2 linked regions of the Saccharibacillus brassicae genome follow. The protein of the gene in region 2 interacts with the protein of the main gene of each other region in a pairwise test. Links are inferred from orthologs where the notes say so. Each region holds a gene or a part of one and is shown on either strand. Other genes may lie near its edges.

The links.
Region 1: the proteins of recJ (region 2) and FFV09_RS22550 interact in binary tests that used the Escherichia coli proteins (3 or more experiments, as listed by UniProt). The link is inferred for Saccharibacillus brassicae from one-to-one orthologs.

Annotation. Positions count from the first base shown.
Region 1 is NZ_CP041217.1:5,394,712-5,397,978, forward strand. What follows is about bases 320-3,267. They hold FFV09_RS22550 (DNA topoisomerase III), read right to left. Parts: upstream 2,966-3,267; coding sequence 674-2,965; downstream 320-673. Other genes in these bases: FFV09_RS22545 (HAD family hydrolase), read left to right, coding at 320-648. Outside these bases: more of FFV09_RS22545, read left to right, coding at 1-319.
Region 2 is NZ_CP041217.1:955,519-958,870, forward strand. Bases 65-3,097 are described here. They hold recJ (single-stranded-DNA-specific exonuclease RecJ), read right to left. Parts: upstream 2,789-3,097; coding sequence 341-2,788; downstream 65-340. Other genes in these bases: FFV09_RS03810 (adenine phosphoribosyltransferase), read right to left, coding at 65-279; FFV09_RS03820 (cation diffusion facilitator family transporter), read right to left, coding at 2,954-3,097. In the rest of the region: more of FFV09_RS03810, read right to left, coding at 1-64; more of FFV09_RS03820, read right to left, coding at 3,098-3,352. UniProt on the Escherichia coli protein: Single-stranded-DNA-specific exonuclease.

The sequences.
Region 1 (3,267 bases), 4.4 Mb from region 2 along the record:
GGCAAGTACGGCGTGACCGTCGAACAGGTCCGCTCCAAGCAGCTGGAGATCGATATCGCCGGCGTGCACGTGGTCGGCTTCGCCAGCCATCATTTTCCGGAATCGCTGATCGCGACCTACCGGCATTTCTCGGCCGCGCATCACCGGATCGGCAGCGATGCCGAAGAAGCGGGCCTCGTGAAGCTCGGCCTCAGCGTATACGACCAGGAAGTCGAGCCGTACCCGGGCATGGTCGAGACGCTGGAGCGGCTGCGCGGCGAAGGGCACGCCCTGTATCTGTACACGGGCGGCGAAGACCGGATCCAGCAGCGCAAAATCGACCAGATGAAGCTGGGCACGTATTTCGGCTCCGACATCTTTATCCGCCAGCACAAAAACGTGCAGGCGCTCGAAGGCATCCTGCGCGCCAAATCGCTTCCGCGCCCGTCGACCTGGATGATCGGCAATTCGCTGCGGACCGATATCGCGCCCGCGCTCAGCGCCGACATCAACGCCGTCTATCTCAAGCAGGAACGCGAATGGGCCTACAATCTGATCGAGTTGGGCGAATCTTCCACCGGCTCGCTGCATACGGTAGCCAGGCTGCCGGAAGTGCCCGAGCTGATCAGCCGTGCCGCTCGCGCATCCGTTCAAAAACGGACCCTCTGAAGGGTCCGTTTTTTTACGTCCGCATTTACGAGCCCCGCTTGGCCTGCTCCGGCTTGTCCGGTTTGCCTCCGCGGTCGGCGAATAAAAAGTCGAGCTTTTGCTGTTCCCTGTTCCAGGCAAGCGCCGCGTCGAACGTTTTTTCGCCTTTTTTGAATCCTTTGAGCATCAGCGTCTCCCCTTTGTCGAGCAGCCGTTTGACCTGGGTCTCCGAGATCGCTTTGCCGAGAATTTTTTTGGAAAACGTAAACGTGCAGGACGGATAGCCCGTGCAGCCGTAGAAGTTCTTTTTGTCGACGACCGGTTTGCCGCAGATCGGGCACGCGCCAAGCTCCGCCGCCCCGCCGCGATCCTCGCGTCCGGCGTTCGATCCGCCGCGGTTCCCCGCGCTTTTCCCGTAGGCCGGACGTTCTTCGTTTTTGGGCAGTTCGACGGTGAACGTCCAGTCTTTCTCGGCCGCGACCGCGTCGGACACGATCTTCTGGGCGAGCCGCTGCGCTTGTTCCATAAAAGCTTTGGGCGACTCCTGCCCCCGTCCGATCTCGCCGAGCCGCTGCTCCCACTTCGCCGTCATTTCGGCCGAAGCCAGCACGCTTTGGCCGAGCGCTTCGATCAGCACCGTGCCTTTGTTCGTCGCGTACACCATATTTTTGCGGACGTCGATATACTGGCGGTCTTTGAGTCCGCCGATAATGCCCGCACGCGTCGCTTCGGTGCCCAACCCTTCGGTACGCTGCAATACTTTTTCCAACTCCGCATTGTCCAGATGCTTGCCGGCCGTCTTCATCAAAGTGATGAGCTGTCCTTCGGTATAACGCTTCGGCGGTTGGGTCTTGCCTTCTTTGACCTGGACGTCCGCCACCGTGCCGGCATCGCCTTTTTGGACGGGCGGCAGCACGGACAGATCTTCGTCGTCTTCTTCTTTGTCGCTTTTATCGTCTTCCCGGCTGCTTTTCGCTTTCTTTTTCGCCGCGTTGTCGTACAGCACTTTGCGCCAACCTTCCTGCACGATCACTTTGCCTTTCGTCATAAACGGATCGCACCCGTCTACCATCGTCACGAGATTCGTGTAGTCGATGATCGCTTTCTCTTCGTGCGCGGCGATCAGACGCTTGGCGATCAGCAGGTACAAGTTAAGGTTCATGCCCTGAAGCTTGCCCGGCTGCGGTACCTGCTCGGTCGGAATGATCGCGTAGTGATCCCCGACTTTGGAAGCATTTACGTAGCGTTTGTTGCCGATCAGTGTCGATTTGGGTGCCGGCAGGAAAATTTTGAGTTCATTGAAGCTTTGCAGTTTATTCAAAATGTCCGGAAACTGCTTCGCTTCCTCGTCCGTCACGTACGACGAATCCGAACGCGGGTACGAAATGTAGCCGTCCAGATACAACTGCTGCAAAGCGCTCAGCGTATCCTGCGGCGAATATTTGAAAATCTGGTTGGCCGACGCCTGCAGCGACGACAGGGAAAACAGCTGCGGCGGCTGAAACTCTTTGCGCTCCGTCTCGATCGATTCGACGACGGCGTCTTTGCCTGCGCAGCGCGCCCGAATCTCTTCGGCTTCTTCCGGCGTTTTCAGACGCGTCTCTTCGCCTTTGAACCAGGTGCCTTCATACTCCGCCCCGCCGATCGCGAAACGGGCTTTGACTTCCCAGAACGGTTCCGGCTTGAAGTGGGCAATCTCTTTCTCCCGGTTGACGATCAGCGCAAGGGTCGGGCTCTGCACCCGTCCCGTCGAGAACACGCCCTGCACGCCGCGCCGCTGGAACAGCAGGGAGTAGACCCGGGAGCCGTTCATGCCGACAAGCCAATCCGCGCACGAGCGGCTGACCGCTTCGTAATACAGATTGCGCGTCTCGCTCTCGTCTTTGAGATTGGCAAATCCCTGCTCGACCGCGCGCGGCGTCAGCGAAGAAATCCACAGCCGCTTCATCGGCTTTTTGACTCCGCTGAGCTGGATGACGATGCGGACGATATATTCGCCTTCCCGCCCGGCATCGCTCGCGATAATGATTCCGTTCACTTCCGGACGCTTGAGCAGTTCCTGCAGCAGATTAAACTGCTTGGCTTTGGACGGGGTGATGCGATGTTTGAATTTGCCCGGCAAAATCGGCAGGCTGTTCAGGCTCCACCGCTTGTACGCCGGATCGTATTCTTCCGGGGGAACAAGCTCGCAAATATGCCCGACCGCCCAACTGACATAAGCCCCGTCCGGAAAAGTCGGGCATTTCTCGATTTGGATATAGCCCTGTGTTTTTTTGTGCTTGAACGGCGCCGCCAGCTTGGCTCCCTGATCGGGTTTTTCCGCAATAATTAGCAGCAAATTGATCTCCTCCTGTGGAATAAGCAAGCAAAAAGCCGAGAGCTGTCCTCCCGGCCGGCCTGGCCCCGTTTATTGCGTACGTTCGAACCGCTATCCGAATCCTCATTTTAGCATGCAGATTCGTTTTTCGCTACCGCCTTGAAAAGAGAACAAAATGGCTGAATCGTCTATAGAGTTAGGTATGTGTTAGTTAAAATAACTTGTATGCAAAAAAAGAAAATAACGAATAGATTTTTCGCTTTATGTGTAATATAATATGACAAAAGGTTGCTGAATGACATGAAAAAGGGCCGTACCGGTGT
Region 2 (3,352 bases):
ATCGTATTCGATTTCAACGGTCTGGTAAGGCAGTTTGCCGACTTTGCGAATCGGCACGAAGCCGACGCCGAGCGCGTAAGCCAGCGGCGCGCCGACGACGAATCCGCGTGCTTCCGGTCCGGCGATCAGGTCGATTTGCAGATGTTCGACCTGTTTCTTCAGAGCGTCGATCGCCTCGCGATACGCCGGTCCGTTGCCGAGCAGGGTCGTGATGTCTTTAAAGCTGATGCCCGGTTTCGGAAAATCGGGAATCACGCGAATATGTTCGTTAAAATCCAAATCAATCTCCTCCTAAGTCTGGTTTCCCGGATGGGACGGCGAAAGAACGGCTTCCGCCCTCTTACACCGAAAAAGATAAAGCCGCGTCCGGATTTGCGGCACGGACCGCCTGCATCCGCTGCGCAAGCCAGATGCCGATGTCCTCGCCCGGACCGAGCAGCCGGCGTTCCAGCGCTTCGGCTTCCTGCAGCGTGCGATAGGCCGCGGCCGAATCGAGCGCCGCCTTGGGCGGGCTCGGATTCGCGGTCACGGAACCTTCGGCCCGGACGATGAACCGCAGTTCTTCGAAGACGTCCAGCGTCATGCGAATCATGCGCGGCGAACAGCCGGACGTCCGGCACAGCCGCTGGACCAACTGCCGACCGTCCACGGGCTCGGCCGCGGCTTTGCGCAGCTCGACGTAGATGGTCTTGATCCGCTCCCGGCTCGGGTCACTCAGGCGTTCGGCCGAAGGGCCGCCTGCCGGATACATCAACACGATGTTTTCCAGAGCTGGGAATTGCGCCAGCATCCGTTCGAACGGTTCCGCCGTGTCCGGCAGATCCAGAACGAACAGCGTGCGCGTCTTGGCCGGGTCCGCTTCCGCATGGCCGCTTTCCGTTTCTTCAATCCCGGAATATTTATCATACAGCCAAACCGGCAGTTGCGCCAGAGTCTTATGCGAAACTTTTAGCGTCTCCGGCCGAACGGCTGCCGCGATCTGATCCGGCCCGCAGGCAAGCACGGATTCGGCTTTTTTGCGGAAGCGTTCGACGTCTTCCGCCGACGCCGTCGCCGAGCGGCGATCGAATACCTGGAACGCCGGAAGCGCAAGATCGCGCACCATCAGCTGCGGCTTGCGGCTGCCGCGCCATTCGTTGATCCCCGGTTCGGCCAGCAGATCGAGCCGGTCGCCTTCGACCACGTACTCGGCCAGGGCACCTTTGCCGAAGGCGACCGCTTCGACGACGCAGCCGTCCTGCTCGACCACGAGTTTGAGATGCGTGTTCGTCTTGCCCATCGTCAGCACGCGCTGCACTTTGACGCCCCGGAATACGAGCTGGGGAGTCGGGTTGCTCATGCCAAACGGAGCCATCCGGTCCAGTTCTTCGATGACCGGCAGCGGAATATCGGCCAGCGAGCACTCCGTCTCCGCTTCGATGACCGGCACCAGATGTTCCGGCTTCAGCACGTTCGCCGCGTAAGCGTTCAGCCCGGCTTCGAACTCGCCGATCCGGCCGCTGCCCAGGCTCATGCCCGCCGCCGCGGGATGGCCGCCGAAATGGTCCATCGTCTCTTCAACCGACAGCAGCGCTTCGTAGATGTCGAAGCCGGCGATCGAACGCGCGGAGCCTTTGCACGTTCCTTTGTCCGCGTCGATCCCGAGAATGATCGTCGGACGGTAATACCGTTCGAGAATTTTGGAAGCTACAATGCCGACGACGCCGACGTTCCAGCCTTCGCCCGCCAGCACGATCACGTTCGGCACCTCGCCCGCGTCCGCGATTTTCTTCTCCAGCAGGACGACCGCTTCGCCGACGATGTCTTCGACGTTTTTCTGCCGCTCTTTGTTAAGCAGATCCAGCACGGACGACAGATGTTCCGCCCGGTCGCGCTCTTCGGTAATGAGCAGGTCGACCGCGCGGTTGGCGTGATCCAGCCGGCCGCTCGCGTTGATGCGCGGCGCGATCGCAAACGCGATGCCGACCGAAGTCAGCTGGTCCGGCGCGCTGCCGGCAACAGCCAGCAGCGCTTCCACGCCCGGCGACGGATTTCGCCGCATCGCTTCGATGCCCCGCGAGACGAGCAGCCGGTTCTCGCCGGTCAGCGGCATCAGATCCGCGACCGTGCCGATCGCCGTCAGGTCCATCCATTCCTCCGGCGCCTCTCCCAGAAGCGCATGGGCCAGCTTGAACGCGACCCCGACTCCGGCCAGGCCTTTGTACGGATATTCGCACAGCGGCAGCTTCGGATTGACGAGGGCGAATGCCTGCGGCAGCACGGCCGGCGGTTCGTGGTGGTCGGTCACGACGACGTCGATGCCGAGCTCCGCCGCGTAAGCGATCTGATCGACGGCGCTGATCCCCGTATCGACGGTCACGATCAGCTTGACGCCTTCGGCCGCCGCTTCGTCGATCGCATGGCGGTGCAGGCCGTATCCTTCTTTGGAACGATGCGGGATATACGTTCCGAAGTCGGCGCCGAGCCGCTTCATCAGCCGGATCATGAGCGCGGTGCTCGACACCCCGTCGGCGTCGTAGTCGCCGTAGATCCAGATCCGTTCTTCGCCGTCCAGGGCGGCGCGTATACGCTGCACCGCCGCCTGCATGCCGTGCAGCAGATACGGATCGTGCAGCCCGGACAAGTCTTCGTCTCCGTCCAGGAACTCGGCCGCCGATGCCGGCTCCGTGTACCCCCGGTTCGCGAGCAGCGACGACAGCAGCGGGGACAGGTTCAGTTCTTCGCCGAGACGCTTTACCGCCTCGCGCTCCGGACTTGCGATTTTCCATTGATATTGCGAATGCAGCACAAGCTCACCTGCCTTTTCTTTTTTTGAATAGATATCGATAGCGTTAGAGCCCCGACCGGCTTCGGGCTTCAGTTCATACTTCAGTTCGGGCTTCAATCAGAATTCAGTTCGGGCTTCAAATCGAACAAACGCGGATTGCTCCGCGTTCGAATAGATGCTGAATATTCATTGCACGATCGTCGGTTCTTCGCCGCTGCTGAGCAGTTCTTCGTTCGACTTGTACGGATAACCCGTATGATACGGTTCGACCCGCACATCGACTTCGATTACCTGCACGAAGCGGTGCATGAGCAGATCGCGGGACCGCTGGGCGATCTCTTCCGCTTCCTTGACCGTCATGCGCGGATTGACGCTCAGCACCAGCTCGATGCGGACCGTTTCCAGCGACCGGACCGCTGTCAGTTCGCGCACTTCGATTACGCCGCGAACGCGCTGGACCGTTTCCACAAAAGGCTTCGGATTTTCTTCGACCTTTTTGACCGCGGCCGGCGATTGTTCCAGCACCCGCAGCATCAGGCGAAGCGCTTTGACGATCGCCACGAACGCGACCGCAATCGAAGCCGC